Linked DNA regions of Pseudobacteriovorax antillogorgiicola. The protein of the gene in region 3 interacts with the protein of the main gene of each other region in a pairwise test. Links are inferred from orthologs where the notes say so. Each region holds a gene or a part of one and is shown on either strand. Other genes may lie near its edges.

Region 1 (4,190 bases), on a different replicon or contig from region 3:
TAGAGAGCTATTCTCACAGTTCAATGACAGGATCAGTCAAGGCTATCGTGCAGATCCCTTGCAAGCCAGCGCTCATAGGGTCAAAGAGATGGGTGACGGCTTTCTGTGTACCGTAAACTTTCCTTTTTTAGCACCTGATCAATCAGCAGGAGGACCCGAGAAAGAAGCCATCTTACTTGCCAAGGATATGATAAAAATATTCCAAAGGTGCCGCCAGCGGTTTTCCCTCGAAGGCATTAGTTTTTGCACCGCCGGGCTTGCCAAGGGGGACGTGTTGAGTTTTTTTCCAAGCAGTGAACCAGTGGACTACGATCTTTTTGGAGAGGCACTCATCCTCGCCACACGCTACGAGGAGTTTGCCATGAAGCTTGGCAAATCAAGACATCTTTCGGCTGATATTTTAGCGGTGCAAAGCGAGGTCTTCGAAGCTTTGCCTTCGCAGTCTATTGACCTGGAAAAGATCGACTTGAATGAGCTGGGATTCCAAGTGAGAAATGATCCTAACGCAAAAACTTGCTACATCCTCGTCGACCATGGAGAGTCACCCGAAGCAAGCAACGCTGCATCCTAGCCTTGGTTACCGGCAAGAAGTGGTTTGGCCGGCATAAGCTGTGGCCGCTTACTGGCTTCTTGAGGCAGCCACCTATGAAAGGCCCCTTCCCGAAACACCAAAAAGTTGGGCTTATCCCAGCAGTCCACACTAAAGACACCACCCTTTCGCCCGTCGCGACGGGATTCTGCATAAGGCACATGGAAGTGCCCAAACAAACCGTAGTCGTGGGCTGTGGTTTCGAGCCATGAGTAGACCGCACCCAGTATTGCGTCGTGATTGATCGTTCGATATTCATCTTGAGAGCGCGAGATATGAGCTCCCCGAGTGGCCAACCAGTTCATGAGGGGACCGGGCACTAGACGAGCCGCACCAGTAAGCCATTGTGACTTCACAACCTTTCGGAATTTCTTATACCGTTCGTGGGAATATATCATATCGCCATGAGCCATTTTGAACCGTTCTCCGGTGCTAATTTCAAGCTCAGCTTCTCCAGAAGGGTAAAACTCTACTCCTTCCCAGCCGAAATCCTTAATCCGAAACTCATGATTGCCTTCAAGGTAGATCACACGGGTTCCAGAAGCAGCCACGGCCTCCAAAGCCGCTCCAATAGCTTCAAACCGCCTCTGAAAATAGGGATGACTGCCAAGGCAGAAATCAAAAATATCCCCAAGGAAAACAAAGTACTCGACATTCCCTTCAGCAACTTGCCTCAGAGCCTTTAGAAGCAGACGACCCTTTTCATCATAGGCAGAATGCAGATGGATATCGGATGCCACCACTAGAGATGCGTTAAAATCTGTCAAAAGTTCACTCCTACCATCGTATCCCACCAATTGTACCTACCAGAAAGCCTACATACAGTAAATTAACTTGCAAAAATCGCTTTTTTAAAGCTACCTTGATTACAAATTCACTCATATTTACCGAAAGCCTATATGCGTCTTACCCTGCAATATTTTCTTGCATTCCACCCTAGATTTTGTTTTTTTAGTCTAACATTAGGCTTACATATGCCACTTTGGAGGTTTTAGCATGTCCGCAGATATCGAAGGAAAACTTAAGCAAATCGTCGTGAACCAACTTGGTGTTGAAGAAGCAGCAGTTGTTGGTAAAGCAAAATTCATTGAAGATCTAGGTGCTGATTCCCTAGATATCGTTGAACTTGTGATGGCTATGGAAGAAGCATTTGGCATCGACATCCCAGATGAAGAAGCTGAAGGCATCCGTACCGTTGAAGATGCAGTGTCTTACGTGAAAAAAACGCAAGACCTAGCTTAGGACTCCTCCGGAAATGCTGAAGTGCTGCGGAAGCGGGAGCCCACTTCTACTTTCTTATCACCCAAGTCGTTTCCGGTTGAGCCTGGGGCAATGAGTCCCCCCTCTCTTGCCTGAGTCGATTGTCTATCTAGGGTGGATAAGGCGCAACACATATGGGTATGAAAATCGGAATCGCCTCGGACCACGGAGGGCGAGAACTGAAACATCTCGTGGTCGAGTTTCTAGACTCACAAAATATCGAAGTTCAAGATTATGGCGTAGCAAGAGATGACGCCACCTCAGTTGACTACCCAGATTATGCAGAAAAACTAGCCAAAGATGTAGCCGCCGGCAAATGCGAGCGAGGCATCCTAATTTGCGGCACAGGTATTGGCATGTCAATAGCAGCAAATAAGGTCGCCGGTATTCGTGCAACTCTCGTTTGGGATGATTTTACGGCCAAAATGTCACGCCTCCACAATAATTCTAATGTTCTTTGCCTTGGGGAAAGAGTATTAAATCATCATAGAGCCCTTGATCTGGTTCAAATCTGGCTTGAAGCCTCGTTTGAAGGCAGCCGCCACCAGCGTCGGCTCGATAAAATCTCGGCACTAGAAACTCAATAAAACAAGGGACATCGTCATGAGCAAACCCTGGCAACAACTATCGGATTACGATCCTTTGGTTTTCGACCTCATCGAGCAAGAGTTAGAGCGACAGGAAACTGGTTTGGAGCTGATCGCGTCTGAGAACTTTGCGTCCCCTCGCGTGGTTGCGGCTGCGGGCAGCATCCTCACCAATAAATACGCCGAAGGCCTTCCTGGTAAGCGCTATTATGGCGGTTGTTCCAAAGTCGATGGCATCGAGCAGATTGCCATCGATCGTGCCAAGGAAATATTCGGAGCCAAGTTTGCAAACGTACAGCCTCACTCCGGTGCTCAGGCGAATGCTGCGGTTTATCTAGCCCTTCTCAGCCCTGGCGATCGAGTATTAGGCATGGACCTATCCCATGGGGGACACCTCACTCATGGCTCCAAGGTAAACTTCTCGGGAATCAATTATGAATCCCACTTCTATGGTGTAAGCCCCGAGTCGGAACTCCTTGACTACGACGAAGTGGAGCGAATTGCCACGGAAGTCAAACCCAAAATGATTATCGCTGGAGCAAGTGCTTACCCGAGAGAGATCGATTTCGCCCGCTTTAGGCAGATCGCCGACAAAGTTGGTGCCTATCTCTTTGTGGACATGGCTCATATTGCAGGGCTTGTCGCTGCCGGTGAACACCAAAACCCAGTGCCATTCGCCCATGTCGTTTCAACAACGACTCACAAGACCCTCCGTGGACCAAGGGGCGGCCTTCTCCTATGGAATGATGAGTCCTTAAAGATTAATAAGGCGGTTTTTCCTGGAACTCAAGGCGGACCTCTTGAGCATGTGATTGCAGCCAAGGCTGTAGCCTTCAAAGAAGCCCTTGAGCCAAGCTTCAAAGATTATCAGCAAAGTGTCAAAGCCAATGCAAAAGCGCTGGCCGAAGGACTGATGGAAACCGGCCTTCGTATAGTTTCCAACGGCACCGAGAATCACCTCGTCTTGCTCGACCTTTCCAGCACAGAAGTCAGCGGAAAAGACTTGGAAGAAGCACTTGGCAAAAGCCATATCACAGTAAATAAGAACACAGTGCCTCGCGAGACTCGCAGTCCCTTCGTTACCAGCGGTATCCGCTTGGGAACAGCAGCACTCACCACGCGTGGCATGGGACCTGAAGAGATGAAGCAGATTGCTGTTTGGATTCGACGGGCCTTCGATCACGTAGGTCAGGATGACGAACTGGCAAAAATTCACAAAGAGGTTGAGGCACTGACGGCTCGATTCCCACTTTATCCGGGTTGGAGCCAAGTCAAGTGAAATGCCCGAAGTGTGACCAACGCGATACCAAGGTCCTAGAAAGCCGCATCAGCAACGAAGGGCGCAGTGTGCGCCGTCGGCGCGTTTGCACCAAGTGTCACCATCGCTTTACCACTTATGAGAAGCAAGAAGAGCTAACTCTTCAGGTGAAAAAGCGAGATGGCACCTTCGATGTTTTCAATCGCGAAAAAATCATCAGCGCCCTTTCTATGGCTTGTCGAAAGCGCAACATTTCCATCGATCAGATCGAGTCGATGGTTGCAGGTATCGAGGCCCACCTTCGCGGTAACGGCGAGCGAACGGTCACGAGCCAAAAAATTGGTGACTTGGTGATGAAAAAACTTCGCCAAACCGATCATGTGGCATATGTTCGCTTCGCCTCCATCTATAAAGACTTCAAAGATCCTGAGGAATTTTTGCGCGAGCTTAAAGATCTCAAGGACGTTAGGGAACTCACATAATGTTTACTGGACTA
Region 2 (4,546 bases), on a different replicon or contig from region 3:
GGCCGCTCAAGATCGTCACCTTATCCTTCATTAACTCACCAATCTCCGTGATGGCAGGGTCTTTAGAATTAGTAAGCACGGAAAGGGAAAAGATCCGGTAGCCCAACCGCCGGTAGGTTTCGATTTCTTCCCGACACCGTTGCCGAAATTCCTCAGACTCTTCTTTTAAAAGGTCCTCTTTATTGAGAACGATGATCGGCTCGATTCCTTGCTCTTCAGCTAGCACGAGGTAGCGATCAACCAAGCCCCATTTCACAAGGGGGGACTGATAACTAGCAACTACGAGCAGTTGATCCACATTGCTTGCCAATACATGACTTCGTTCTTGAGAGGTAGGATCACGGCGAGAGATTTCTGAATGCCGGGGAGCGAGGTTTACAATCACACAGCAGGGAATATCAGTCTCGATATCAGCTTCTCGATCATCGGTTGGGCGACACAGAACAACGTCCCCTACAGCAACTGAGTTGCGTTCCATACGCTTCGATTGAAGATACTTTCTCGCGACGGTGCCCAACCAAACATCTTTGGTATCAATCGTGCCATCATCATCTTGAGGAGCAACGAAGGCATATCGCTTCTGGACCTCGACCACTCGGGCTCGGAACCAACCATCTTCCTTTTTCCACTGCACTTCGTCGAGAACGAACTTTTCTTCGCCGTCTTGCTTCTTCTTCCGCTTATCTTTGCCACGGCGAATCTTGTCATAGCGAAAGTACTCGTCGTCGCGATTTTTATTATATTTCCAACGTGCCATCTACTTTCCTGCAAAAATACGATCGATGCTATGCCGAGCATCGTAGCTAAGCAGCTTCATCGCGTTTCTAGCCAAAGTAGAAACTTTTGGATCGATGAGAAGCTTACCGTCTTCCTGGGGTTTCAAAAGCCCCTTATTTTTAAGGAGTGCCACATGCTTGGCCACAAAAGACTTTTCAACAAACTCAGGATTATTAACTCCATTCAATATCGCCAGCCTCTGCGCCATCTTTTGACACTGCATTTCAAAGGCCTTCGAATCCACGTAACCCTCTTTGGTATGTCTCGCGAGAAGAGCTGCTGTAATTGTATAGCGCTCAAAGGTGAGGCCCAACGAGTTACCCAAGATGCTCAAGTTTTCTGACTGATCGTAACTCGGCACCGGCCTTACCAACACTGGACCATCGCGCATCAGAAGCCCAACCTTCACCATCACATCCGCATACCCTTCAACAACGCTGACAACTTCAGATTCTGGCCAAGAAAGGTAAAACTCCTCCTTCAGGAAGGGATATATTTCAGAGCACCCCTCAGCAATTTCAGTAAGTGGAACACGCTCCTGATGCTTGAAAAACCGAGCAATCAACGACGGAATCGCAATCAAGTGAACCACATTATTTCTGTAGTAGGAGATCAAAATGCTTTCCGTTTCGCTCAAGTGCAAGACATCACCGCCGGCGTGCTTGAACTCTGAATGCATTTTAAGCTTACCCACCTGCTCTAGAACCTGCTCTGCCGTCATGGTCGGATACTTGAGATTCCTATGGTATGGATGATGATTCTGAAGCTCCATCAAGGTATCGATAAAGCTCAGCACTCCAGATTTGGGTAAGGCCTTTTGCCAAGACGACAACAAACTGAGAGAGACCATTGAAATGGGGCTCATCACTGCTGTCTGGTTCATACGAACCGATAGCTCATAGCCCAGATTCTGGACTAAACGGGGAAGCCAGTCAGGGCGTTCCACCTCGTCACCCACTTCACGCCACTGAGGTTGGTGTTGATCGAGATATTCTGAAAGCACAATGGGTTCACCGTAGGAGACATAAGCCTTGCCATAGTAAGATCGCAAGAGTTTCCTGGCCTTGAGCAGCGCAAAAATCGATTCTTTTTTCTTGCTGCTACCACTGAGTTCGCTCATATAGCTGCCAACTTCCATCACCTTATCGTAGCCAAGATAAACAGGTACCAAAGCTACAGGCCGTTGGGAGCTTCTGACAAAGCTATGCACAATCATCGCCAGCATGCCCGTCTTCAGAGGCAATAGCTTACCGGTGCGGCTACGCCCGCCTTCTGGAAAGAAAGTCATCGGGTAGCCATGGGTCAGCAAGTAGTGAATATACTCATTCACTACTGCAGTGTAGAGCCTGTTACCCTTGAATGAGCGACGAATAAAGAATGCCCCGGCACGCCTGAGAAACCACCCCAAAGGCCAGAAGTTCAAATTGATCCCAGCCGCAATATGGGGTGAAGGCATCCCACTTTGGTAGATGGTATAGCTAGTCAAGAGGTAGTCTAAGTGACTTCGATGAGTCGGCACATACACGATCTCAAAGTCTTTTTCAGCGAGAGTTCGCACATTTTCCAAGTTTTGGATTTCAACGCCATCGAAGAGCTTGTTCCAGAGCCTTCCGAGGACGATCTCGAAGACCCTGACCATCGTATACATTTGGTCTGCGGCAAGCTCTCGGGTATAGCGGCGCGCTTTGGTTTCTAAAGACCGTGCCGTTGAGCGGCTGGACTTGGTCTTGACTTCATGATCGATGACGGTGCGCACCATCTTGCCCTTGGCCACCCGTGTGACCACTTGCTCACGGATATATAACTCTTTGCCCAATACTGTATTGCGCTGCCTACGGAAGTGCACCCGGAGGACACGCCTGGTTTTACGGCTCAGGCGCTCAACATCAGTTTCCCCACGAGCAATATCATCAAAGGAAAACGGCGTCGAGAAATAGACAACATTGTTGCGCCCCTGAAATAATACGATCAAAAATCGTTGCAAGCGACCAGCACTCTCGTCATCGTTAAACAAGAGCTTCCAAATGGAATTTTCCCCACGGCCTGGGTTTTTACCCCAGAAGGGGGACACAGGAACCAAATGAATCTTGCGATCTGGAAACTTCTTTTGAAGCTCAACAATCGTCTTGATATCCTGACCGGACTTACGGGTGACACGGTTTCGGAACAAACCAGGATTGGATAGAAAGGCAACGGTCGCTGAGCGCTTCTTTTTCACGTCTAGGGTATATTCTGGGATGGGTAGCTTATGCTTGCGACACATGTTCTCAAGCACCATCCGATCGAGATAGGACTTCTTCGGCAGAATATAAACAATCAAGGCTTCCTTAGAATCGAACTCCTTGCCGGGGGTTTCCGGATTAGCACGACTGACAATCCAGAGCATCATAGGCTTTAGCAACAGGGTCCACAGCTGGGATATTTGGTGCCGAACAAAACTCATTCTCATATTCCTAACTCGATATTGTCAATCAACCTTACTGAGCCTAAAAACGCTGCCACCGCAAGCACTGCAGGCTTATCGATTTCAGCTGTGAATTCGACCAGGTGCTCCTGGTCGCGAATCTCTGCATACTGCAAGCGAAACCCAGTCCCTTCCATTTGCTTTTGAAAGCTCCTTAGCAAGGACTTAGGCTCGCGATTGCCTGTGTTGAAGCTTTCTCTAACACCTTCTAGAGCTTGGTACAATCGAGGTGCTTGCTGCCGTTCCTCTGCTGACAGGCGAAGATTTCGGCTACTCATCGCCAGGCCATCTGGCTCCCGCACAATCTCACCACCCACAATGCTCATCGGCAGATGTAGATCTCGGGCCATCGCTTGAATCACCTTGAGCTGCTGGTAGTCCTTCTTACCGAATATGGCGAGATCTGGATTAACGAGATTCAGAAGCTTGATCACAACTGTCAAAACCCCGCGAAAGTGCCCTGGGCGATTTGCTCCACACAGCACCTGGGACATCTCTTCGTTATCCACATAGGTTTGAAAGCCCTCGGGATACATATCCCTTGCGTTGGGTAAAAACACAGCATCAACGTTCTGCTCTTCAAGCTTCTCCAAGTCTTCCTTAATCATCCGTGGATAGCTAGAGAAGTCCTCGTTTGGCCCAAACTGTTTGGGATTGACAAAGATGCTCGCCACCACGTAATCACACTCAGATTTCGCTTGCTGGAGAAGAGAAAGATGACCTTGGTGAAGGGCGCCCATTGTTGGTACAAACCCTATCTTCCCCCCTGCTTTCTTGAGATTTGCAATTTCCTGCCGTAGCTCGACGGGATCGATAAAGCTTCGAATGGACAAATTTTTCCTCCGGCCCGGTGTATAAATCACAAGACCACTAGTATTACACGCATTCCAAAATGCAGGCAATCAAAGTCAGGAAGTAAAATTCTAATTATTCTAGCTGTTTAAAAATTTAGACAGGCATTCTAAGGCTATTCGACATAGGGAAAAGAGAGGTAAGGAGAAAGAGCAACTGCCCTCTTGGCAATTGGGACCCATCTTGGGCCTGCACACTCCCTCGACTCCGTATGAACCCCAGCAGGTTCGTCCTTCTCGTAATTGAAGAGTGTATCTTCATTTTTCTGTTCGGCTACTGGGGACAAACCTTTAGTCTGAGCGTCAATTTTCAGGCGAGATCAAACTTGGGAAACAACACAATCCCTGCAAAAAGTGAGGGCCTATTCGATACCTTTGCTCTTGTCTGATTTAAATGCAAGGCGGCGAATATCACCCTTGACACCTAATTTTCCTAGAGGATCTCCGTTGTAAG
Region 3 (4,391 bases):
ATTGAAATTGAAGGTAAATTTGAGAGTGGCCCCACAGGATCGGGGGCTTTCGGCTATGATACGCAGCGTAAATGTCTATTTTTTCTTCTCATAATTCGATATAGCTCCGTGTCACCAAACTCGCCCTTCATCAATGATGCGAGGTAATGAGTATTAAACCAGTGGCCGCGTCCCGCCCTCTGAAAAATTTTACCTTCGTAGGGTACATCCGGGTGTAAGACCCCCAGTTGAGCGACAAGGTCCTGCGAGTTTGCGTAATGCTCTGCAAATGCAACTTGGGGGATGGATTTGCTGGGGCTAGCGAACGTAAAAATATGAATCCGATCAAGTTGGTCAGGGCGCTCTTGAGCTATGTGGTGTAGGCATTTACCGAGTATGATACAGCCTTGAGAATGAGCAACAATGTTGAGCCTAGCATCGGGGTATTGGTCGAGGAGGTTTTCCAGCCTGGTCTTCATCCAACGAACGGGAAGAGCATCAATTCCCACGTTTCTACCTAAAAATGATTCGAATAGGTCGAGAAACAAGCCGTCAGTTGGGTTGTGAAGAAGTAGAAACTCTTTACCTAGTAGCTTGGAGAGCCAGCGACCCTGGATAGCTAACATATTAATGTCAACCATGACGCCATTGATGTAGACCCACATCTCATCATCGCGGCTAAAGTCAACAGGCTTCTTGACCTTTAAGATGCGATCACCATCAGCGAATAGAGCTTGGCGAGGAATAATAGAATCGACCAAAGGAACGTCAACTCCTGCATACTTCCGGACTGAGTTCATCATCCTTAAGGGGGGTAAACGAAGCACTTCACTGAACTCATCAAGCTCGCCTACCACTTGGGACATCACATCCGAGTAGCTATCTTTCATGAGACTTTTGAAAAACGCTAAATCTTCCTTAATGTATTTCATTACCTACCTCCGTTTCGTGAGGCTATCGGTGAATCGATATTGAGATTAAGAGGAAGTGAAGAAAAATTCGAAAGTCTGGTTATTCTTGTTTGTTGAGGGCTAAATTAGCCTGCTCGATTAGGGCTATTTCTGTGTTGCGAGAGTAAATAAGGAATCCCACCAGAGGTATTAAAGGAAGCAAAACCTATGATAGGTTTTGCTTCCTTTAGTGATAGGGCTACCTAATGGCTAGCCTTACACTGAGGCAGAATTAAAGAACGCCTCGACGCTTCTGATCCCGCTCGATGGCACGGAAAAGAGCGCCAAAGTTGCCCTCACCAAAACCGTAGTGGTTGTTGCGTTGAATGAACTCGAAGAAGATCGGGCCAATCACATTCTCAGTAAAGATTTGGATGAGGTAGCCTTCCTTGTCACCATCGACGAGAAGGTTGTAGTCTCGAATCTTCTTATGATCTTCCTTCACATTGGGAAGTCGCTGGAAAACTTCGTCATAGTACTCAGCATCAATATCCAGAGTTTTTAGCTCACCTGGCTTGATTGAGTCCATAGCTTTAAGGATATTGGGTGTTAGTAATGCAATATGCTGGATGCCCTGACCCTTGTATTCTCTCAGATACTCGTTAATCTGAGATTTCTCCTCTTTGCCTTCGTTGATGGGAATGCAGAAGCTTCCACATGGAGAACGAAGTGCGTAGGATAGCAGCCCAGTCTCTTCACCTTCGATATCGAAGTAGCGAACTTCTTCGAAGCCAAATACGTCTTTATAGAAGTTAGCAAGTGGAACTAGCTCTCCTTCAAAAACGTTATTGGTGAGATGGTCTATCAAGTGGAAGCCTTTTGACTCAACCATGTCTGGCTGATCAAGATCTTCGAAGCCCATTTTTCCTAGGACGTCGTCATTGCAAGGAGTTTCCACAAAGTAGATCAAACTCTCGCCAACACCATAAATTGCTGGGATGGGCTTACCATCTAGTTCGAGATCAACTTTTTCTGCCGCTTTCGCGCCACGTTCCACAGCTACTTTAAGAGCCTTCTCAGCATTCTCAACTCGCCAGCCAGTTGAGCAGGCGCAAGGGCCATGATTACCAGTGAACGTTACAGCAAACGAATCGGGCTCGGTGTTAAGGAAGAAGTGAATATCGTTTTGTCGATAGTAATCAATCTTCTTTTCTTTGTGGCGCTTGGTGCGTGAGAAGCCCAAGATCTGGAAGAGCTGATGCATTTTCTCAGGCTCGGGAGTACTAAACTCGATAAAGTCGAAGCCTTTAATTCCTACAGGATTCTCTGCCATAATCAATCCTCCTTGTGTGCCCAAGTTGGGTCAATGTGCTTGAAACGCCTGAATTACAGATTCAGGCAGTCGAATGGGTTTATGCTTTGCATTAAGAGTGACTAAGGTTATCTGCCCCTCGACGACCGTCTGTTCCTGCTTTCCTGTATTCACATAGGCTATCTGCTGGCAATAGAGTGCCGGTGACTGACTATATGATACTTGGGTGCGGACGATGATTTCATCACCGTGCTTGGCAGGAAAACGATACTTGAGCTGACATTCTGAAACGACGAAGTGAACACCTTGGTCCCATAAAGACTTTAGAAAAGATATGCCTATAATCTGCTCGCGGGCTCGTTCGAAGTACTTCAGATAGTTGGCGTGGTACACGAACCCCGAAAGGTCCGTGTCTTCATAATAGACGGGGAATCGGGATTCCCCCACCAGCTCTCCTATAGGCCTAGCCAAGATATTTACCATAAAGCAAGGCAAGCTCTTCGCGGCGCTGTGCTGGAATAGCATCTGGCGATGTGATGATTGCAAACTTGGCTGCTTCCAAGTTCGGTGAGCTAGACACTTCCGGAAGCTTGCTAATAAGCTGCCTTACAATGGCTTTAGCATTTTCACTGTTGGCTTTAAGGATTGCTAGAATAGCTTCCACAGAAACATCATCAGCACCTTCTTTCCAGCAGTCATAGTCCGTGGCCAAGGCGAGCATACCGTAACACATCTCGGCTTCTCGTACGAGCTTAGCCTCAGGCAGACCTGTCATGCCAATCACCGAAGGCTTTAAGGTTTCGCGATAGTGTCGCGACTCAGCTCGTGTTGAAAACTGAGGGCCTTCGATGCAGACATAAGCACCACCGGTGTGAACTTTATCGCCCATTTTCGCTTTCGCCGCCTGAGCAACCAAAGAAAGCATCTCCTGGTCGAAGGGGTCGGCGAACTCTATGTGACCGACCACACCGTTACCGAAGAAGCTGGCTTCCCGTTGACCCTTCGTTCGGTCGAACATCTGATCAGGTACAACCATGTCTCCGGGATGGATATCCTCTTGCATGATACCAACTGCACTGACAGCTAACACGTGAGTGACACCAAGAGATTTTAAAGCATAGACATTGGCACGATAGTTCACTTCGCTTGGGGTCAAGCGATGGCCCTTGCCGTGCCTCGGTAAGAAGTAAGCTGTTTTGCCTTCGAGACGAACTTCCATGATTTTATCGGATGGCTTGCCAAATGGAGTCTCGAGGTCGTGTTGTTTGACCAACTCGACCCCTTCCATCTCATAAACTCCGGAGCCGCCGATTACGCCTAGTTTTACAGGGTATTCAGCCATGCTACTTCCTTTGGTTGAACTTAGCCATCAAGTCTTCCATCGTGTACTCACGCTGCGGTTCAGAGCGGCGGTTGCTTTTGCCTTTTTGATTACGACCCGTGCCTTGGCGAGGACGAATAGGTCCGCGCTTGGATGGTGTCGAGAGTTTACCCCGAGGCTCAGAACTCTGCTGTTTGTTGCCGCCTTGGAGCTTGCGACTCAATCCAATACGGCGCCGTGCTGTGTCCACATCGATCACGCGAACCTCAACTACGTCGCCGACGCTAACAACCTTAGATGGATCATCAACGAACTTGTCAGACAGCTCACTGATATGCACAAGACCATCTTGGTGAACTCCAATGTCAACGAAGGCTCCAAAATTGGTAACATTCGTGACAGTTCCCGGCAGAATCATGCCTTCGGTAAGATCTTCGATCTCTGTTACATCATCGGAGTACATCAAGCGTGCGCCATCTTCCCGAGGGTCACGGCCCGGCTTAATCAATTCCGCGGTAATGTCTTGAAGAGTCGGCATCCCGACTGTGGCAGTTACGTATTTCTCTAAAGGAATTGCTTCAACGAGGGCGCGATTGCCGATAATTTCTTTTAGATCTTTTTTCTGGTCGTTGACGATCTGCTCTACGATTTCATAGCTCTCTGGGTGTACTGATGAGTTGTCCAGAGGGCTAGTGGATTCAGGAACGCGCAAGAAACCAGCAGCTTGTTGGAAGGCCTTCGGGCCAAAGCCAGTGATGTCATTCAAGATATGTCGGGATGAAAACTTACCTTGCTTATCACGAGTGGTCACGATGTTCTTGGCAAGGCTTGGGCCAATACCCGAAACGTAGCTTAATAGTTTATAACTGGCTGTGTTGACGTTAACACC

The links.
Region 1: the proteins of B9N89_RS26060 (region 3) and B9N89_RS25405 interact in binary tests that used the Escherichia coli proteins (3 or more experiments, as listed by UniProt). The link is inferred for Pseudobacteriovorax antillogorgiicola from one-to-one orthologs.
Region 2: the proteins of B9N89_RS26060 (region 3) and plsB interact in binary tests that used the Escherichia coli proteins (3 or more experiments, as listed by UniProt). The link is inferred for Pseudobacteriovorax antillogorgiicola from one-to-one orthologs.

What each region holds. Positions count from the first base shown.
Region 1 is NZ_FWZT01000025.1:46,187-50,376, forward strand. What follows is about bases 434-3,208. They hold B9N89_RS25405 (acyl carrier protein), read left to right. Parts: upstream 434-1,585; coding sequence 1,586-1,831; downstream 1,832-3,208. Other genes in these bases: B9N89_RS25395 (7TM diverse intracellular signaling domain-containing protein), read left to right, coding at 434-571; B9N89_RS25400 (UDP-2,3-diacylglucosamine diphosphatase), read right to left, coding at 568-1,356; rpiB (ribose 5-phosphate isomerase B), read left to right, coding at 1,990-2,436; glyA (serine hydroxymethyltransferase), read left to right, coding at 2,453-3,208. In the rest of the region: more of B9N89_RS25395, read left to right, coding at 1-433; more of glyA, read left to right, coding at 3,209-3,715; transcriptional regulator NrdR, read left to right, coding at 3,712-4,176; B9N89_RS25425 (riboflavin synthase), read left to right, coding at 4,176-4,190. UniProt on the Escherichia coli protein: Carrier of the growing fatty acid chain in fatty acid biosynthesis.
Region 2 is NZ_FWZT01000014.1:17,187-21,732, reverse strand. Bases 490-3,620 are described here. They hold plsB (glycerol-3-phosphate 1-O-acyltransferase PlsB), read right to left. Parts: upstream 3,221-3,620; coding sequence 758-3,220; downstream 490-757. Other genes in these bases: panC (pantoate--beta-alanine ligase), read right to left, coding at 3,223-3,620; rsgA (ribosome small subunit-dependent GTPase A), read right to left, coding at 490-757. In the rest of the region: more of rsgA, read right to left, coding at 1-489; more of panC, read right to left, coding at 3,621-4,068; B9N89_RS17665 (helix-turn-helix domain-containing protein), read right to left, coding at 4,455-4,546. UniProt on the Escherichia coli protein: Catalyzes the transfer of an acyl group from acyl-ACP to glycerol-3-phosphate (G3P) to form lysophosphatidic acid (LPA). This enzyme can utilize either acyl-CoA or acyl-ACP as the fatty acyl donor.
Region 3 is NZ_FWZT01000026.1:80,046-84,436, reverse strand. The notes cover bases 943-3,918. They hold B9N89_RS26060 (acyl-CoA thioesterase), read right to left. Parts: upstream 2,653-3,918; coding sequence 2,233-2,652; downstream 943-2,232. Other genes in these bases: B9N89_RS26050 (Tex family protein), read right to left, coding at 3,525-3,918; mtnP (S-methyl-5'-thioadenosine phosphorylase), read right to left, coding at 2,645-3,523; hppD (4-hydroxyphenylpyruvate dioxygenase), read right to left, coding at 1,162-2,202. Also shown: B9N89_RS26070 (alpha/beta hydrolase family protein), read right to left, coding at 54-911; more of B9N89_RS26050, read right to left, coding at 3,919-4,391.